Regions from separate parts of the Vibrio sp. QJM3NY_35 genome, predicted to be linked through region 4. Evidence: predicted binding sites of a transcription regulator. Region 4 holds the regulator's gene; each other region holds the start of a gene.
The links. The regulator CRP, encoded in region 4, controls carbon source genes, mostly activating them, when cyclic AMP is high. The targets are predictions, from matches to a motif close to TGTGANNNNNNTCACA.
Positions count from the first base shown of each region.

Region 1: mlc (sugar metabolism global transcriptional regulator Mlc) is a predicted target of CRP. The motif match lies at 3,052-3,067, and genes of this name have one in related genera.
Region 2: deoD (purine-nucleoside phosphorylase) is a predicted target of CRP. The motif match lies at 2,872-2,887, and genes of this name have one in related genera.
Region 3: AC3CH3_RS19925 (glycogen/starch/alpha-glucan phosphorylase) is a predicted target of CRP. The motif match lies at 2,575-2,590, and genes of this name have one in related genera.

Region 1 is NZ_CM173507.1:2,279,533-2,284,722, forward strand. Features, by position in the region: gene AC3CH3_RS10170 (error-prone DNA polymerase) at 1-315, shown strand, start outside; gene AC3CH3_RS10175 (chemotaxis protein CheV) at 649-1,590, opposite strand; gene mlc (sugar metabolism global transcriptional regulator Mlc) at 1,759-2,976, opposite strand; gene pyk (pyruvate kinase) at 3,296-4,744, shown strand; gene AC3CH3_RS10190 (patatin-like phospholipase family protein) at 4,904-5,190, opposite strand, start outside.
Region 2 is NZ_CM173508.1:1,024,808-1,029,997, forward strand. Features, by position in the region: gene AC3CH3_RS19980 (hypothetical protein) at 1-306, opposite strand, end outside; gene AC3CH3_RS19985 (transposase) at 493-1,962, opposite strand; gene deoD (purine-nucleoside phosphorylase) at 2,045-2,755, opposite strand; gene AC3CH3_RS19995 (L,D-transpeptidase family protein) at 3,102-4,076, shown strand; gene AC3CH3_RS20000 (Lpp/OprI family alanine-zipper lipoprotein) at 4,255-4,521, opposite strand; gene AC3CH3_RS20005 (DEAD/DEAH box helicase) at 4,883-5,190, shown strand, end outside.
Region 3 is NZ_CM173508.1:1,005,188-1,010,377, reverse strand. Features, by position in the region: gene AC3CH3_RS19925 (glycogen/starch/alpha-glucan phosphorylase) at 1-2,395, opposite strand, end outside; gene malT (HTH-type transcriptional regulator MalT) at 2,963-5,190, shown strand, end outside.
Region 4 is NZ_CM173507.1:3,077,732-3,082,921, reverse strand. Features, by position in the region: gene astD (succinylglutamate-semialdehyde dehydrogenase) at 1-1,020, shown strand, start outside; gene AC3CH3_RS14025 (2-oxoadipate dioxygenase/decarboxylase family protein) at 1,234-2,025, shown strand; gene crp (cAMP-activated global transcriptional regulator CRP) at 2,210-2,842, opposite strand; gene AC3CH3_RS14015 (phosphoribulokinase) at 3,082-3,951, opposite strand; gene AC3CH3_RS14010 (YheU family protein) at 4,029-4,241, opposite strand; gene AC3CH3_RS14005 (hydrolase) at 4,337-5,190, opposite strand, start outside.

The sequences.
Region 1 (5,190 bases), 800 kb from region 4:
CACATGAAAGATTTAATACAGCAAAGACACAAATCTATGGTCACCGTTGTCGGATTAGTCACAGGCAAACAATCTCCCGGAACCGCGGCAGGTGTCACCTTTGTCACGCTAGAAGATAGCACTGGTAATATTAATGTCGTGGTATGGGGAGCAACCGCGCGCGCTCAACAGCAAGCTTATCTCACAGCCAAGGCGTTAAAAGTACAAGGGATATTAGAAAAAGAAGGAGAAGTCGTGCATGTTATCGCGGGGAAACTTATCGATATTACCGATGAAATTGTTGGCTTGAAAACCAAATCTCGGGATTTTCATTAGCGAAGTACCGATAGTTCTCAATCGATCATTGGCTAAAGAAACGAGAGAAAGAGCAACGAAAAAGGGAAGCATCCGCTTCCCTTCGATTCCAATTGTTGAGTTATGACTCAACTTCAGCTTCCGTACGTCTTTTCTTAAATTCCCTATACAGTAATAAGCTCAAAGTCATAACGACTTTAGACGTTAACCATATCATTAAGAGGAACTACCTTAGATTGTGTGTGAAAAGTTACGCTAGTAGTTGAGCATATTTCGTTAAGAAAAATATGCTGTGTGAATGTTAGCAAACGTTTTCTATAAGGTCACTCAAAACAAACCGTACAGCAGCATTAATTATAAAATCTGACGCATTCGCTCTTGAGTAACTTCAACCAAGAGGTCTGGCTGGAACTTAGAAATAAAGCGGTTACACCCTACTTTCTCAACCATAGCTTCATTAAAACTTCCACTTAATGAAGTGTTTAGCGTAATAAACAGGTCATGCATTCTAGGGTCAGTACGTACTTCGTGTGTCAGCTTGTAGCCGTCCATTTCAGGCATTTCAGCATCGGTGATCATCAACAATATTTCTTGATTGATGTCTTTGCCTTCATCACACCAGCCCTTAAGTAAGGTCAGTGCTTCTAAGCCATCACAACACTCAATAATGTTCAAACCAAGCTGCGACAAGGTGCCTTTAATTTGGTTACGCGCTGTTGAAGAGTCATCAACGATAAGCACATTACGTCCTATCATCTCCTGAGCTAATTGTTCATCTAAAACGCCTTCAGAGATCGAGACATCGTAATCAATGATCTCAGCCAGCACTTTCTCAACATCGATGATCTCGACGATCTTGTGCTGCTCTTCTTCTTGAATATGCGTGATAGCGGTTAGGTAATTTGCGCGACCTGTTGTCTTTGGCGGCGGTTGGATTTCTGTCCATGTCGTGTTCACGATATTACGAACTTGCCCAACCAAGAAACCTTGTACGGTTCGGTTGTATTCCGTAATGATCAAGTTACTTTCTTGAGATTCCGCACGAGATGGTGGAAAGCCAATGGCACTGCGTAAATCGATAACAGGCACCGATTCACCACGTAAAGACGCAACACCCGTAATATGATGATGAGAGCCCGGTAAGCGAGTGAGTACTGGCACTTTGAGGACTTCTTTCACTTTAAATACGTTAATCGCAAATAGTTGACGACTATTTAAGCTGAATAACAAGAGTTCCAGACGGTTTTCACCGACCAGTTTGGTTCTCTGATCAACCGAATTTAAAACGCCAGACATACAACACCTTAGTGACAAATAATAACTGTGGCTACAATAGCCTACTTCAATAGGTTAAAGCAAAGCGCCAATGCACAGAATGCTTAAACTAAGTACAACAAATGATGTTATACAAAGCTTAAGTACATGGAAAGGTTCAGGGTAAGGCTACAAGACGAGAAAAAGGGGTTAACCTTCAATAACTTTCATTAACAGTTGGCCATCGTATAAGGCCTGCTTGATGAGCGCAGCACCTGGCATGGTTGCCTGCTTATAAAAACGAGATTCCACCAGCTCTAAGTCTTTATGGTAAACCGATAGACTCTGCTCTTCGATACACTTTTGAATCGCCGGGTATAACACGCTCTTCGCCTGATTGATAACACCACCCACCAAGATTTTCTCTGGGTTGAATAGGTTAATCACAATCGCAATCGCAGAACCTAAGTAACGACCTAACTGTTCAATCACTTCAACAGCCAACGGATCCCCATTAGCAGCCGCAGCACAGATCTGCTCAATAGTGACATCTTCAAACACCGTTAGCGTTGATTCTTCACCATTTGCCAGTCGCTCTTTGACTTGCTCACGGATTGCCTGAGAACTCGCCACCGTTTCTAAACAGCCTCGATTTCCACAGTGGCAAAGCTTGCCTTCCTTATCGATCTGGATATGCCCCAACTCACCGATGTTACCGTGACGTCCTTGCAGAACGCGACCATCAAGAATGATCCCGGCACCTAAACCGTGGTGAATCGAGATAAGAACAGAGTTGTCGTTGTCTTGTGAGTTACCAAACAGCTTCTCTGCTAATGCCCACGCTCGGGTATCATTGGCAATAAAAACTGGCAAACCGGTTTCTTTGTAGATCTCCGGCCCCAACGCTAAGTTTTCAACGTTGTAGTGCGGCATCTGCAACACAATACCTTGCTCTGAATTCACCAGACCTGGCAGTGTGATAGCGATACTCGTCACCCTGTCGAGTTGCTCGGCATAGGTTTGGAAGAACTCATCGATTTCATGGAGAAGACGCGCAAGCACATCATCTTGATCACGTTCATGGATATCAATCTTGGTATCGATAAGTACATCGCCGCCCAATTCATGGAGCGCGATCGTCAAGTATCCACGACCAAGACGCATCGACAAAAACTGCCAACCTTCGTTATTGGTTTGCAGACCGACAGCAGGACGCCCACGAGTCGTGGCTTCTTGAACCGTCGTTTCGTGAATAAGGTGAGCTTCAATGAGTTCACGGGTAATTTTAGTAATACTCGCCGGAGCCAACTCACTTTGCTTGGACAGATCGATACGAGAAATAGGACCTTTAAGGTCAATTAGTTTATATACACGACCAGCATTGACCTGTTTGATATGATCAATATGGCCCGGTTGAGCCATGTACATTTTACGCTCCAGAAATCATCAACGAGGTAATTTTTTTACTTTGCGAAGTAATTGTGAAGTCACTTGGTATATCGCCGTGACCAGTATCACGTATATACATGAATCTTTGTGTATCGAGTCAAATAGTTCGAGGAAAATTAACACCCACATCGATAATTTGCGACTTAATTTTCAGAATAAAACATCGCGTTTGAGCCCTGAATTCAATAATTAAAGGCAAATCAAGAAATATCCTCCTAGCTCCCAATAAATTATCAATTAATGCATATACTTAATTCAGTCTTTCAAAAGATTACTTGGCCTCACTCTAGGAGTATTCATGACAGCCGAATTAAGAAAAACGAAAATCGTCACAACGCTTGGCCCTTCTACTGATAAAGGTAACGTGCTTGAAGAGATAATCAAAGCCGGTGCCAATATCGTTCGTATGAACTTCTCTCACGGCACCAGCGACGACCATATACAACGCGCAGAAAACGTCCGAGCGATAGCAAAAAGGCTCGGCACTCAAATCGCTATTCTCGGAGACTTACAAGGTCCCAAGATTCGTGTGTCGACATTCAAAGATGGCAAAATTCAACTTGCCGTAGGTGACCTATTTACTCTCGACAGCAGCCTAGGTTTAGGTGAAGGCAATCAAGAAGCCGTTGGCCTTGATTACAAAGAACTGCCTAACGACGTATCCGCCGGCGATATCCTGTTGCTTGACGATGGTCGTGTTCAACTCAAAGTAACCAAAGTAGAAGGCTGTCGCGTTCATACCGAAGTCATCATTGGCGGCCCACTCTCAAATAACAAAGGCATCAACAAAAAAGGTGGTGGCCTTTCCGCAGAAGCGCTAACAGAAAAAGACAAGCGCGACATCGTCACCGCCGCACAAATCAAAGTGGATTACCTAGCGGTGTCTTTCCCTCGTAATGGTGAAGACATGCACTATGCTCGTCAGCTTGCACGAGAAGCCGGCTTAGAAGCTCACCTCGTCGCAAAAGTGGAGCGAGCAGAGACAGTAGCTACAGTTGAGAACATGGATGACATCATAATGGCCTCAGATGTGGTCATGGTGGCTCGTGGTGACCTCGGAGTGGAAATTGGCGATCCTGAGTTAGTCGGAGTACAAAAACAGCTTATACGCCGTGCCAGAGCGCTTAACCGAACTGTCATCACCGCAACTCAGATGATGGAATCAATGATTTCTGCGCCAATGCCAACCCGTGCCGAAGTTATGGATGTTGCCAACGCCGTACTCGATGGCACCGATGCTGTGATGCTGTCTGGTGAAACTGCAGCTGGTGACTACCCAGTCGAGACCGTAAAATCGATGGCTGAAGTCTGTATTGGTGCGGAAAAAATGGCAGGCATTAATAACCAATCCAATTACCGTATTGACCGCACCTTTGTTACTGCCGAAGAAACCGTTTCGATGGCGACCATCTACTCTGCGAACCATATGGAAGGCATTAAAGGCGTTGTCACTCTCACCGAGTCAGGCCGCACTGCACTGATGATGTCTCGCCTAAGTGCCGACATGCCGATCTACGCGCTGTCTCGTAACGAAGGAACGCTTAATCGCTGTACCTTATACCGAGGTGTGACACCTATCTACTTCGAGACAGAAGCTGAAGACAGCTTTGACATCGCACTATCTACACTCACTTGCCTGAAAGAAAAAGGACACCTTAAGTTTGGTGACCTAGTGATCGTCACTCAAGGCGACATTATGGATGTAGCAGGGTCAACCAACTGTATGAGAATCTTGCCTGTCACCTAATATTTGACCTTAAGGCGAAACGATTCGCCTAATCTCAAAAACTTAAAAGGGTTATCGAACCAAGTTCAATAACCCTTTTTCATTTCAGAACACGACTCACTACAATCTGCTTAAACAGCATAACGAGCTCACAGCATGCTAGCTCATCAACTTCGAGAATTACTTGCCAGCAGCAATGGTGGCTAACTGTGGCATATGAGAATTGCGAGCGTTTTCCGTTGAGGTATAGGTTTCCACAAATCGGTAACCGGCTTCTAAGCCCATTTCGTAATCGTGCAACAGGTCTTCTTTGTCGCTCATTAATGAACTCGATTTTAGTGGCTGACTTGGCGCTATCTGAACCACAAACGCGTCGTCTGGTGGCGAATTCAAAAAATCCTGAGTCAATGAGTAGGTCTGATAATGCACCATTAGCGTGTCAGCCAAGCCTGAATCAAACTTATCTC
Region 2 (5,190 bases), on a different replicon from region 4:
CTTGGCTTGTCCCCAGAACTGGAGCGCATGTAAATGGAGGATTTCAGGGAGAAAAAGGTCGGTATCTAATCGGCTTTGGCGCTTGTAGGCTTCCTTGATGTATTTTAAACCTTTTTGGTAATCCATCAGGTTCCAGCTACATCTTGCCATTAACATTAATGACTGGATGGCACCCTCTTCAAACAGAACTTGCTCTGATCGGACTAGGCACTGTTGGGCAATCTCTAGGATCACCGATGGCTCAGAGTCGACACGAGTTTTGAGTTTTTCTAATTCTGTTTCAAGAAGGTACTGATTTTTGTCCAAGACTTACATCCATGATTATCGAACATATTGATAACACAATCATTATAAGAGTGTAATTTGAGATAAGCACCAATTATCTTTCGTAGAGCGTCAAAGGAACATCGATCTTTTCTAATTATGGGTGTTACCTCATGTTGTCGCTTTAAAATCAATGAGTTCCCGAATAATTACCTATAGGCTTTGTTGCTATGAAAGTAGTTGCTTTAGAGTTAATGGCAGCTCTGCTACGCCTAAGCGTTGTGCTGCCGTGAGCCCTTGTTTATCTTGGTAGCACAGATTGTGCCAAGCTCTAAATATGTCGAGCAATGGAAGAATGCCCCCAGGACGAAGCTTACGTCTGGGCTCATTAATAAAGCTATCAAATAACAGCTGAAAGCGTTGTTGATAGAACTTAGTTTGTTGAATTGAGGCCGTGTTAAACCACTGTTTTGGTTCTGGATTGTTACCGGTTAGGTAGCAGATACCTTTCTGGTTTTCACCTTGATTCGCAATAGCCCAGCGATCTCGCCACCAACTCATATGAACGATGTCGATCTTTTCAAAACTTTGATCGTCTTGCCAGCCTGAATCTTCCTCTACATACATAAGGTCAATATTTTGACTCTGAATGCGCGGCAGACATACGCTTAAAGCGGCAGATCTTAGTAATGGATCTTGTGGCATATAGATGGCGACATGCTTATCTTCGTTGCACATATCCAACACATGTAAGAAGTGAGCATAAGAGGTATAAGGCGGTCGAATGAGTGCACCCTTTGAAGGGTAGCTAAATGTGGTGAGGTTACCCATAGGGTCCTCAACGTTACCTCTCGCAAGAATCACTTGGTACTGCTGTTCAATGCGCTCTTTTAGTTTGTTAGAGGGCTGAGGCAGTTCGAGGTTCGCTTCTGAAGAGTGCTCCTTGGATACAAAGCGCGCAACATCATCATAAGGGTTGTGGTCGACGTTCCCCGATGGTTCTTCATTTTGAGAGTAGTTAACGTGTTGGCAAAGGATATAGCCAGAATGCGCCTCGCCCGTCGCTATCCACACCACACCGTTGTTACTTTGTGGTTGCAGACGCTGGTAGTGAGAGGCGAATTCGTAATCTTTCGCATGGTTAACCCATCGTGCATCGATCATCGCTAATTTACGACGACAACGGCTCGCGATATGGTCAACATGATCATAGAAAGTCTTTGGGTTGATCTCTAATTTTCGGCAGATTTCACGTACGGAATAGCCCATGAACAGTAAGCCCATGAGGTTCTCTTGAAATTGGAGTTTTTTGTTGGATCCAGACCATTTATCAACGAAGGTTGATTGGCAGTCTTTGCATCGATAACGCTGCCTGTCACCACTGTAGCCGAAGGCATGATAAAGATGTTTATGGGTATGAACCGATAAGCCGAAATTATCGCAATCATCATTACGACAAGCAGGGAGCCCATCGCTGTGAAGTTGTCTTAGGCGATGAAGTTCGCTTAACACTTCACGGTTGTTAAGTAAGGGGGGGAAAGCTCCACATTCACGACAAACCATCGCTGGACGCTTAGGGTTCGCGTGTTGCAAAACATACCGTTTTGCATCGCTCAAGCCAAAGTTGTCACACGCCAATGTTTTACAAAAGTTGAGTTGCAAACCATCCGCATCTTTTGGCAGCTTGTCGTTAGACACGATCTCCCCCTCGGGATTATTTGAGCAGCCAAGCGAGCCTGGCTGCGGGGTAACGCTTTTCAATGTATCTTTGATCAAATCGTTAGATGTTGATTGCTGTCTCTAGAGCAACTTTCATCATGTCGTTGAAAGATTTTTGACGCTCTTCAGAACTTAGTTTTTCACCACGGATGATGTGGTCAGATACTGTTAGGATAGTTAGTGCTTTAGCACCAAGGTCTGCAGCAACGCCGTAGATACCAGCCGCTTCCATATCAACACCTAGGATGCCTAGCTTTTCCATTTTTTCGAAAAGGTCAGCTTCTGGAGTGTAGAAAAGGTCTGCAGAGAATACGTTACCAACTTTAACTGGAACTTCTTGTGCACGAGCTTGGTTTACTGCTTCTTCTAGAAGACCGAAATCAGCGATAGCAGCGAAGTCGTGGTTGTTGAAACGAATACGGTTTACTTTTGAGTCAGTAGATGCGCCCATACCGATAACAACGTCCATTAGTTTAACGTCGTCACGTACTGCGCCACAGCTACCTACACGAATAACGTTTTTCACGCCGAACTCAGCGATTAGCTCGTGTACGTAGATGCAGCATGATGGGATACCCATACCGTGGCCCATTACAGAAACTTTCTTACCTTTGTAAGTGCCTGTGTAGCCAAACATGTTGCGAACGTCACAAACTTGCTTCACGTCATCAAGGAATGTTTCTGCAATGTATTTTGCGCGAAGCGGGTCGCCCGGCATAAGTACTGTTTCTGCGAAATCACCAGCTTGAGCATTAATATGAGGTGTAGCCATGGTCGTTCTCCAAAGTTTAAACGGTAATTATAGGAACAGGATTTAATCAATTACCGATTCTGTTGAATTGAATTCGTTTTGTTGAGGCAATATTAGCGAGTTAGAACGTGGCTCCATGAGACTTTAGTCACAAAATAGGTCTGTCATTATAGTTTTATTAATATTGATAACCAAATATGTTGAAAGCGTAAAGGCAATCGATTTTGTATGGGTAAATTGCAAGCCAATGAGAGGAAAAGGCCCACATATAAACTTGTTGCCTATCAGTTTCGAGACAACAATACGTTGTAGAGACGTTTGATCAGCGATAATCTAAACTTTGATAAAAGACAAACCAAGGATTTGTATGTCGTATTGCGCTAACTCGACGCCTTTGCAGTCAATGAAAACCCGACTACACAGGGCAGCATCGCTTGTTGTAAGAACTACTTTGCTTGCCAGTGGAATAGCTTCATCGTGGGTGTCTGCTGCAACCTTTGAATTGCCACCAACAGAAAGCCGTATTGTTGGCAGAATACAGCAGCATGAAGTGGTGGCGGGCGAAACCTTGGCCATCATTGCCAAGCAATACGATATTGGTTTCCTCTCTTTAATGGCAGCCAACAAAGGAGTGGATCCTTTTCTTCCCGCGGAAGGTTATGTGTTGAGCATTCCAAGTCGTCTGATTCTGCCTGATACCCCAAGAAAGGGGATTGTCATCAACCTTGCTGAGTTGAGATTGTACTACTTTGAGCCCGATAAAAATCGGGTGCATGTATTCCCTGTAGGTATCGGTCGAGTGGGGCGCGATACCCCCGAGATGATCACCAAGATAAGTCAAAAAAGACCGAATCCAACATGGACTCCACCCAATTCAATCCGCAAAGAGTATCTTGAAAAGGGCATTGAATTACCGAGAGTAGTTCCCGCCGGGCCAGAAAACCCATTGGGTGAGTATGCTTTGAGACTTGCTTATGGCGCTGGCGACTATTTGATCCATGGTACTAACAAAGACTTCGGAATAGGTTTACGAGTTAGCTCTGGTTGTATCCGAATGGAACCTAAAGATATTGAGTGGCTATTTGAGCAAGTGAACCGTGGTGAACAGGTCACCATTATCAATGAGCCGATTAAGGTGTCATTAGAGCCTGATAGAAGTGTGTTTGTTGAAGCGCACGAGCCATTAACTCGAAGTGATGGTTCAAAGAAATCATTACAGATCCCTGTGGAACTAAAATGGTGGCTTGAAGACGCAGAACTGCCAAATTCAAAGGCGAAAGCGGTTATCTTTGCTCAAAACGGCGTACCTGTAGAGATAGCACCACCTGTGATTGAGTTTTAATTCGACTGCCTCTTCTGTAACAAGGGGCGTTTTATCTTTTCTCTACTCGAATCAATACCTTCTACTCGAATTGGTATCGCCCAAAAAAAAGCACCACATCCGATAAGAAGTGGTGCTGTCTATATACTGCTTTTTGCGACTTATTTAATTTACAGCTTAATCGCGATTAGATCTCAAACTACTTAGTGTAAGACTCAGCGATGTTATCGATGCGTTCGTTAGCACGATCCGCTTCTTCTTTCGCTGCCATAGCGGCTGCTTCTGCTTCTTGAGCCTTCATTTCTGCGGCTGCTTTGTCACTCTTAAGTGCTTCAACTTCGCTTGTAAGTTGAGCCACTTGGTTAGTTAGTTGATCCATTTCTGACACTGCAGCTTCTTCTGGCTCTGAAGAACAACCGGCTAGAATGAAAACTGATGCTGCAGCTGCGATTAACGTCTTATTCATAAGAACTCCTTGCTTATTTATCATCAAAAGATGCGCTATACATTCTTTATCATATAGTCGCTTCATTAATGATTGTAGCGACTAATTTTTTAACTGCAAAAACAATAACTAAAGAAATTGCTAAATTTTTGAGGTAATTAGCTAAGCATCACGTTCTGTCTCACTTATGAGATGAAGGATTGAGAGGCGACTAAAAGGTGTTTTTGGAGGGCTATCCCTTTGCTAGCAATGCATACAATGTTCTAGCTAAAGATAGATTAAGGGATAAATTTACTGTGATCTCTATCCTTATAAAGTACTTTCGCGGTATCATGTCACGTTAAATTAATTTTATTCAATACCATCATGACTGGAGAGTCCTTTGCACTTTAAAGATTTAGGCTTAGATAACCGCTTACTGAAGAACTTAAAACATTACGACTTCAAGAAGGCGACAGAGATCCAATCAAAAGCGATCCCTGTTGCTATTGCTGGTAAGGATCTATTGGCTTCATCAAAAACGGGATCAGGAAAAACATTGGCGTTTGTGTTGCCAATGATACATAAAGCATTAAAAACAAAAGCGTTTTCTGCTAAAGATCCTCGTGGTGTAATTTTGGCTCCTACTCGTGAGCTAGCGAAGCAAGTTTACGGCGAACTGCGCAGTATGCTTGGTGGTCTGTCTTATGA
Region 3 (5,190 bases), on a different replicon from region 4:
CTGATGTGAACTTACCAACCAATGCTGTATTAAGAATTGCTTTCTTAGCCCAACCTGCTTGGTCTTTGTATTGCGTGCCCATGTCTTCGTGCGCTTTCACGTAAGAGGCGAAGTCAGCAAGACATAGGTAAGGGTCACCACCGTCTAGCAGGCTATCAAACGTTGCACGTAGAAGGCCTGGTTGACCTGGAGTGAACTCATCGCCAGTCAGTAGGTCTAGGGATGCTTTCAGTAGTGGGTCTGCATTGTAGTAGTCGTAAGGGTTGTAGCCCTGAGCTTTCAGTGCTTGAACACCATCAACGTCTAGGCCGAAGATGTAGATGTTTTCATCACCCACTTCTTCACGAATCTCAACGTTTGCACCATCCATCGTACCGATAGTTAGCGCGCCGTTTAGAGCCATCTTCATGTTGCCCGTACCAGATGCTTCTTTACCAGCTAATGAGATTTGCTGAGAAACGTCTGCTGCAGGGATGATGATTTCAGCCATGCTTACACGGTAGTCAGGAATGAATACCACTTTAAGCTTGTTACCGATGCGCGGGTCGTTGTTGATCTTCTCTGCAATCTTGTTAACCGCGAAGATGATCTCTTTCGCTAGGTGGTAACCCGGTGCTGCTTTCGCTGCGAAGAAACATACGCGTGGCTCACACTCGAAACCAGGTTCGTTAAGAATGCGGTGGTACAAAGATAGAATGTGTAGCAAATCTAGGTGCTGACGCTTGTACTCGTGCAGACGTTTGATTTGAACGTCAAAGATAGCGTTAGTATCTAGCTCGATACCCATGTTCTCTTGAACCCAATCAGCAAGGCGCTGTTTGTTTTCTTTCTTAACCGCCATGAATTCTTTTTGGAATTTCGCGTCTGTTGCAAACTTAGCGATGCCTTCTAGCTGCTCAAGTTTTGCTGGCCATTCAGTACCGATCTTACCTGTGATTAGCGTAGATAGGCCTGGGTTACAGAACTTCAACCAACGACGGGGCGTGATGCCGTTCGTTACGTTAGTCAGTTTGCCAGGGAAGATTTCGTTGAACTCAGGGAACAAGTCTTTCTTAACCAGTTGAGAGTGAAGCGCAGCTACACCGTTCACTTTGTAAGAACCAATCACACATAGGTTTGCCATGCGAACCATGCGGTGGAAACCTTCTTGGATGATAGAAAGCTTCGCTTGCTTCTCACCGTCACCAGGCCACATTTTACGAACTTCTTGCATGAAGCGGTGGTTGATTTCAAAGATGATTTCCATGTGACGTGGAAGAAGACGGTTGATCAGTGATTCAGACCAAGTCTCTAGTGCTTCAGGAAGTAGTGTGTGGTTCGTGTAAGCGAACGTATGAGCACTGATTTCCCATGCTTGGTCCCAAGATAGACCTTTCTCGTCAATCAAGATGCGCATTAGCTCAGGAATCGCAATCGTTGGGTGCGTATCGTTAAGCTGAATCGTTTCTTGCTTAGGCAGATCTTCTAGAGAGAAACCAGCGGCTTCGTGACGACGTAGAATATCGCGAACAGACGCTGCTGAGTGGAAGTACTGCTGCATTAGGCGCAGAGTCTTACCTTTCTCGTGGTTGTCGTTCGGGTAAAGAACTTTCGTGATGTTACCTGCATCGATTAGCGAGTGTTGCGCTTCGAAGTAATCACCGTTGTTAAAGCTAGCTAGTGAGAATGGTGCGATTGCCTGACATTCCCAAAGACGCAGCGGGTAAACCGTGTTTGACTCGTAACCTACGATAGGTAGATCCCAAGGCATTGCTTTTACTTCCATACCTGGAACCCAAGTACGAACTTCTTTACCGTCGATGAATTCAACGTCTACATGACCGTAAAAACCAATGTGTTGTGCTAGTTCTGGACGAGCTACTTCCCATGGGTAACCTTCAACACCACGCCATGCGTCAGGTGCTTCTTGTTGACGACCGTCTTGGAAAGATTGTTTGAATAGACCGTACTCGTAGTGAAGACCGTAACCTACTGTTGGGTATTCTTGAGCGGCACAAGAATCCATGAAACAAGCAGCTAGACGACCAAGACCACCATTACCTAGTGATGGGTCGCGTTCTTCTTCTAAAAGGTCAGTTAGGTTTTGACCTAGCTCTTCCATTGCATGAGTGATCTGTTCGTAAAGACCCATGCTGATCAGGTTGTTACCTGTTAGACGGCCAATCAAAAACTCAAGTGATAGGTAGTTAACGCTCTTCGCGTTCTTAATTTTTTCATCATTTTCAGTTTCTAGCAGGTCAAAAGTCGTTAGCTCTGCAAGAGCACGACCCATTGCTAGATACCATGAACGGCTGTCTGCTGTTTCAACGGTTGTTGCGTAGGTTGCAGATAAATGTTTCTTAACACTCTCTTGGAATGACACTTTATCGAAAGTTTTTTGCTGAGTTGGTTTCATTTCAGAAATCTCGCTTTTAATAGTTCTAATTCATCTGTGACATATCGTGCATGGTCACCACAAACTAAACATCCTCCCGCTAATGCAACTGACTAGGAGTAGATGGGAGGGCGTAGGGGGCGTACCGACTTAGGGTTAGTGATCTGACTCTCATGTTCTGACTGCGAACAAAAACTTGGAGTGACTAAGATCACAAGCTCCCGTTCGATAACTTAACTTCAATTGATGTGACTTTTATTTAACCAGATTAAAGTCATTGTTAAATCTGATATTCAGATCACGAAAATAATTTCCAACTCTCATCTTTTGCATAGATTCCCGTGTAGGGATGAACGAAGTCACATTCACAAATCAACCCGCAACGTGAGCAAAGTCTCAAATAAAGGGCGTAGACACCCAAAAACATGCAGGAGTGCAAGGTTTCTGAGGAGGATCGTAGTCGGTAACGTTTGGCTTCACGTAATATGAGTAAAGACTTAAGTAATTAGGCTCATGTCATTGGAGTACACTCAACGATAGATTGGGATATTTCAGAACATAGCCACGGAATAGGTGTAAAACTTCGATATGTGGATCCCTTCGAAACTGACTCGTCCCGGCCGCTTACATAATGCAATCCTACGACCTAGGGTTCTCGATCTGCTTCACAATGCAGATTGCTATAAGCTTGTGTTGTTCCGCTCTCCAGCGGGCTACGGCAAAACCACCATGGCTGCACAATGGTTGGTAGATAAACCTAATGTGGGTTGGTACAGCATTGATGATAGCGACAATGATGCCTTCCGCTTTATCAACTACCTACTTCAATCACTTAATAAAGCGACTCAAAATGCCTGTCCGAATGCCCAAAAACTGGCAGAAAAGCGACAGTTTTCATCGCTGCATTCTTTATTAAGTGAAGTATTTGCCGAGATGTCGGAATTCCATCACGAGTGCTTTCTGGTGTTGGATGACTATCACTTGGTCAACAATGACGACATCCACGAAGCCATGCGCTTCTTCCTCAAACACATGCCCGATAACCTAACGTTGGTTGTCACCAGTCGTGGTACGCCACCACTTGGTACAGCAAACCTGCGCGTTCGTGACTTAATGATCGAATTAGGTAATGACTCGTTGGCGTTTGATACCGAAGAAACCACACGCTTTTTCAACCAACGCGTAGCCGACGGCATTGATGACACCACGGCAGACAGCATTTGTAGTTATGTAGAAGGTTGGCCTTCTGCACTACAACTTATCGCGCTACAAGCACAACACCAAAAACGCACTCTTGCACAGTCCGCAGAGTCATTCTCTCACTTTAACCACGCCCATCTTTGGGACTACTTGGTTGAAGAAGTATTCGACCTGCTAGACAAAGAAACCCGACAGTTCTTGATGCAATGTTCTGTGCTTGATCACTTCAACGATGAGCTTGTGTGTGCACTTACACAGCGTGAAGATGCGTTAGGTATGATCGAATCACTCAACCGTTTTGGTTTGTTCATCTACCCGCTTGAAGGTGAAAAGAACTGGTATCGCTTCCATAACTTGTTTGGTGAATTCCTCGCACATGAGCGCCAAGCTCGAATTCCTCAGCAAGAAGCTGAACTGCATCGAAGTGCTGCAAAAGCGTGGATCAAGCAAAACACACCACACCAAGCACTACGTCACGCACAGCGCGCTGAAGATCCAGAACTGATCATTCAAATCCTGACTGAGCACGGTTGGCCGATGTTCAACCAAGGTGAGCTTTCGTCATTAGAAATGGCGATCAAACAGCTAACCACAGATCAACTATACAGTGAGCCAAAGCTTTCGATGCTACGCGCTTGGCTTGCACAAAGTCAGCACCGTTATGACCAAGTGGGTACTTTGCTGGAAGAAGCTGAGACTCAATATCAAGCGCGAAACATTGAACTCGATACTCAGCAGCAAGGGCAATACAACGCCTTGCGCGCCCAAGTTGCCATCAACAGCAATGAACCTGAAAAAGCGTTAGAACTGGCTGAGCTTTCGTTAAGCCAACTGAACACCACTGTTTATCGTAGCCGTATTGTCGCAACCTCGGTTGTTGGCGAAGTGAATCACGTAATGGGTAACCTCAGTCGTGCGCTACCGATGATGCAACAAACAGAAAAACTGGCACGTCAGTATCAGGTTTATCATCAGGCTCTGTGGGCGATTCTGCAACAAAGCGAAATCTTGATTGCTCAAGGTTATGTTCAAGCTGCATTTGAGCTACAAGACAGTGCATTCAAATTGATTGAAGAGCATCAGCTTCAATACGTGCCTCTGCATGAATTTTTGCTACGTGTTCGCGCTCAGATCTTCTGGTGTTGGAACCGACTAGATGAAGCGGAAGAATGTTGCTACAAAGGCTTAGATATCCTTGGTCACCACTCACCAAGTAAACACCTGCACAGTTACTCAATGCTGGCTCGAATTTCATTGAGCCGTGGCGAGATTGATAAAGCGTCGAAGTTTATCGACCAAATTCAACACCTGCTACGTCAATCAACTTACCACGTAGATTGGACCGCAAATGCTTCTCTTTCTTTGATTCTATTCTGGCAAGTAAAAGGCAATAAAGAGGCAATCCGTGATTGGCTAAGCGTGGCGGTTCGACCTGAATCGGCAAGTAACCACTTCTGCCAGCTTCAATGGCGAAACATCGTACGTTCTCACATCATCCTTGAGCAGTATGAAGATGCGGAAGAAGCGCTGATTTTTCTTAAGAGTGAAGCGCAGCGTTCACATCTGATTACAGACACCAACCGAAACTTGATCGTTGAAGCGGTGTTGCGTACACA
Region 4 (5,190 bases):
CCAGGTCACCTACCTAACGGTCATATTGTTCCAGCTCTGCTATCAGGGAACACCGTAGTATTCAAACCTTCAGAGCAGACACCTTGGACGGGTGAGTTTGCAATGAAGCTATGGCAAGAAGCGGGTCTTCCTGCTGGCGTAATCAACCTAGTACAGGGTGCTAAAGAGACAGGTATCGCACTAGCCGATGCTAAAGGTCTTGATGGCGTACTATTCACAGGTAGTGCCAATACCGGTCATATCCTACACCGTCAATTCGCGGGCCAACCGGGCAAGATGCTGGCACTAGAGATGGGCGGCAACAACCCTATGGTGATCAGCGACCAATACGGTGATGCAGACGCAACGGTATACACTATCATCCAATCGGCTTTCATCAGTGCGGGTCAACGTTGTACATGTGCACGTCGCTTATATGTTCCTGTTGGAGAGAAGGGCGATCAACTACTGGATAAGCTCGTTGCTGCGACCTTGAAGATTCGTGTCGATCAGCCATTCGCTGAGCCAGCACCCTTCATGGGGCCACAGATCTCTGAAGCTGCGGCTAAGTTCATTCTGGACGCGCAAGCGAATCTGCAATCGTTAGGCGGTGTAAGTCTAGTCGAAGCAAAAGCGGGTGAAGCGGCGTTTGTTTCTCCGGGCATTATCGATGCAACCAATATTGCAGAACTGCCAGATGAAGAGTACTTCGGTCCATTACTGCAAGTGGTTCGTTACCAATCGCTAGAGCAAGCGGTCGAGTTAGCTAACGACACTCGTTTTGGTTTATCTGCTGGCTTAGTATCAACAGATGATTCTGAATGGGAATACTTCGTGGACCATATCCGTGCGGGTATTGTTAACCGTAACCGTCAGCTAACAGGCGCAAGTGGTGATGCACCGTTTGGTGGCCCGGGTGCTTCGGGCAACCTACGCCCAAGTGCTTACTACGCAGCGGACTACTGTGCTTATCCTATGGCTTCAATGGAAGGTGGCGAAACTCAACTTCCGGCAACGTTTAGCCCGGGTATTGAGCTTTAATTTAGGCTAATGAGTCCTAGGCTCATGCGTTAAGTTTGAAATAGGGAAGTGGTGTTATCGCTTCCCTTTTCCATCACGTCCGACATCTAGATTGGGCGGTAGATAATAATAGAAAAAGTATGTCACAGGCTGATGGCTGCTGACTCTGTGTCTCAGCCTCTCCCTCTCTAATCCAAATTACTAGCTTGCTAGAACCTCTGACAAGGAGTCACCATGACGCCCGATCTACTCTTTAAATCACTTTGGGACGATTACATTCACAGGCTTTGTCCATCGGCTGAGAAAGTGCATCACTTGCTGAAAGAAGACGAAGCGCTGATTAATGATCACATTGCACTGCGTACTTTCAATGTTGCTCCTTTGGGTATTGAAACATTAGCGAAGCCTTTCCTTGAATTAGGCTATCAGGCGTGTGGCGACTACTTGTTTGAGAGTAAGAAGTTAGTGGCTAAACATTACGAGCACCCAGATCCAAAACAACCAAAAGTGTTCATTAGTGAGTTGAAGGTAGAAGAGTGTTCAAGTGACTTGCAACAGATCGTTGCTAAGTTGGTTGAGCAAGTGGACGCAAGTAAGCTTCAAGGCCATGAGTTCTTGTTTGGCGGTCGTCTTTGGGATTTGAGCTTCGCTGACTTCCAAGTGCTCGCAAAAGAGAGCGAATACGCGTCTTGGCTCGCGGCTCATGGATATGGTGCAAACCACTTTACGGTGAGTGTGAACCAGCTAAATGAATTTGATGAAGTGCAGGCGGTGAATGACTACCTGAGCGAGTCAGGCTTCACGATCAATGCATCTGGCGGTCAGGTTAAAGGCTCTCCAGAGGTCTTATTAGAGCAATCATCAACAATGGCAGACAAAGTCCCAGTTTCATTTGTTGAAGGCAATGAGATGATTCCTGGGGGCTTCTATGAGTTCGCTAAGCGTTATGCGATGGTCAACGGTGAGCTTTACACAGGTTTTGTTGCAGCATCAGCTGACAAAATCTTTGAGAGCACCAACGGTTAAAGAAAGATACGAGCACGGATTTTGTCCTATAGATGCGAGTACGCTTCGCTTCGAGACAGTTTGTGCTTGGAAGCTGTAGGTGTTCTATTCGCATCTCGTATCTGCTCTATAGATCTTAAGAAAACAAAAAAGCCACCAAACTCGCATTTGGTGGCTTTCAAATTTTTGGCTCAGTTAATCGAGATTAACGAGTGCCGTATACCACGATAGTTTTACCGTGTGCAGAAATTAGGTTCTGCTCTTCTAGCATCTTCAAGATACGACCAACTGTCTCACGAGAACAACCAACGATCTGGCCAATCTCTTGACGAGTGATCTTGATTTGCATGCCGTCAGGGTGAGTCATTGCATCTGGCTGTTTCGCTAGGTTTAGTAGCGTTTGAGCGATACGACCTGTTACGTCAAGGAACGCTAAGTCACCAACCTTTTGGCTAGTTACTTGTAGACGGTTTGCCATTTGCGCTGAAAGACGCATTAGGATATCTGGGTTCACTTGGATAAGTTGACGGAATTTCTTGAAAGAAATTTCAGCTACTTCACAAGGAGATTTAGCACGAACCCAAGCAGTACGCTCTTGGTCTTCTTCGAACAAGCCAAGCTCACCGATGAAGTCGCCTTGGTTTAGGTAAGAAAGAATCATTTCCTTACCTTCTTCGTCTTTGATAAGAACTGCCACAGAACCTTTAACGATGTAGTACAAGGTTTCTGCCTTTTCACCAGCATGAATCAAAGTACTTTTTGAAGGGTACTTATGAATATGACAGTGTGAAAGGAACCACTCTAATGTTGGATCGGTTTGAGGTTTACCTAGAACCATAATATCTCACTTCCTCTGCAGGGTATGCTTGCCGCTTTCCGTATTTTAGCTAAGCCTGGATTGACTTGTAGGATAAGAGCACTCGTTGAGCGCTGCAAGCTATCTTGTGTTTCGTTTAAGAATAGTATCCTTTTTCAGGTACTATTTCTTGATTTTAATCGTGACCAAGCTACGATTTTTTACGCAAAATTGTGCACATGATCACGGTATGAAAAGTAATCAACCAGAATGTCGTTTTGTTAACCTATTTTTCCGGTTTCGATAAGTTGTTGCAGGATTGGCCTCACAATGAGCTCCATAGCAAAACTCATCTTGCCGCCTGGCACCACTAGCGTGTTATGGCGAGACATAAAAGAGCCATCAATCATAGCCAGAAGGTAGGGGAAATCGACGTTTTTGATGCCACGCAAACGTATAACTACGAAGCTTTCGTCTAAACTTGGAATTCCTTTGGCGTTAAGTGGGTTCGATGTATCTACGGTTGGAACACGCTGAAAGTTTATGTGAGTGCGCGAAAATTGCGGGGTAATGTAGTTGAGGTAATCATCCATTGAACGAACAATGGAGTCCATTACCGCTTCGCGTGAGTGACCACGATCGCGAGTGTCACGAACGAATTTTTGAATCCACTCTAAGTTGACGATGGGCACCATGCCGATCAGCAAATCGACGTGTTGAGAAACGTTAATGTCGCCATCAACCACACCGCCGTGCAAGCCTTCGTAAAACATCACATCGGAATTTTCCGGGATCTCTTGCCATGGCGTGAAGGTGCCCGGCATTTGATTGTAAGGCACGGCTTCATCAAAGGTGTGCAGGTAGCTTCTTACTTTACCTGTACCTTCGTTACCGTATTTACGGAAGAACTCTTCTAGCGCACCAAAGTCGTTGGCTTGAGGACCAAAGTAGCTGATGTGCTTACCTTGCTCGCGCGCTTTACGGATCTCGACATCCATCTCTGGACGTGTGAAGCGATGGAAACTATCCCCTTCAACCCAAGCTGCCTTCACGTCCATCATATTGAACATTTTACGGAAGGCTTCTGAGGTAGTGGTGGTGCCGGCTCCAGATGAACCCGTCACCGCAATAATTGGATGTTTAGCGGACATGACAACCCTTGTCTTTTGAGTAACTTACTTGTTAGCAATCGTTTACCACTATAACACGGCTCCTTTATGAGCGCAGCTTAGAAGCGTTTTGTGACTTGAATATCAACGGTTTCATGGAGTTCAGAAAACACGATGCTGACTTCTCCTGAAGCTAATTGATGTTTCACTTGGTCAATCTTGTTTTGCAGTGAAACCTCTACGTCGCCGTAGTCTGTGCCTTCACGCAGCACGAATTCTTTGATGAGGTTTTCCAGTGTCTCTGGTGCAATGTCTTGCCATGGGATGATCATAAATACTTCTCTCTTTTATGTTCATAAATAGGTTTATTGATGTAGAAATGCGTGTGCTTAGTAATGTTTTGCTTCTATTTACTAAGGCTCGGTCATTATGCCGAATCTTGGATACTTTCATAGTAGGCAGGCAAGGCTTCTTCTAACCAAAATCTTGGCTTGAGTGTGCTGCCAGTAATAAACCCAACATGGCCGCCTTTTTGAAACAGTCGATAATCGATGTTATCGGGCAGAACGAATTTTGGGATCACATCATCGGTCATGAAAGGGTCGTCTTTGGCATGAATGATCTGCGTCGGCAGTTTAATCTTATTGAGCTTAGGCAGCGCAGAACATTGCGCATAATAGTCTTGGGCATTTTTGAAGCCGTGCAGAGGCGCAGTGATTCGTTCATCAAACTCATACAGTTTGGTTATGTTCTTGATGGCTTCAGCTGTGATGCCAAGTTTTTCCTGTAGCAAGTTAACTTTTTTTAGCGCATTCGATTTTAGAGAGTTGAGCAGGTACTTCTTATAAAGCTTGGAGAAACCGCGCTCAATGCGACTAGAGCAACACGCTAAGTCAAATGGAGCAGATACGATTGTCGCCGCCGACAGCAATGGGTCGTCTGCGTACTCAGCTAAATAGTTCGCCAGCATGTTTCCACCTAAAGATATGCCAACCGCAACCTTAGGGTTATTCGGAAACTGCGCGTGTAGGTGTCTTAGGAAAAAGCGCGCATCTTCGACCTCACCTGAATGGTAAGCGCGAGCCAGGCGATTGGGTTTTCCGCTGCAGCCTCTGAAGTGCATCATTACCGATAACCAACCATCTTTAGCAAATGCATTCATCAGTCCGTTGGCGTAAGGGCTCTCAAAGCTACCTTCTAAACCATGGAATAGAACGAATATCGGCTTGTTACTTCGATCATCATTGCTTGGGTTGTCACCGTCGGGTGATTCGCTCCAAG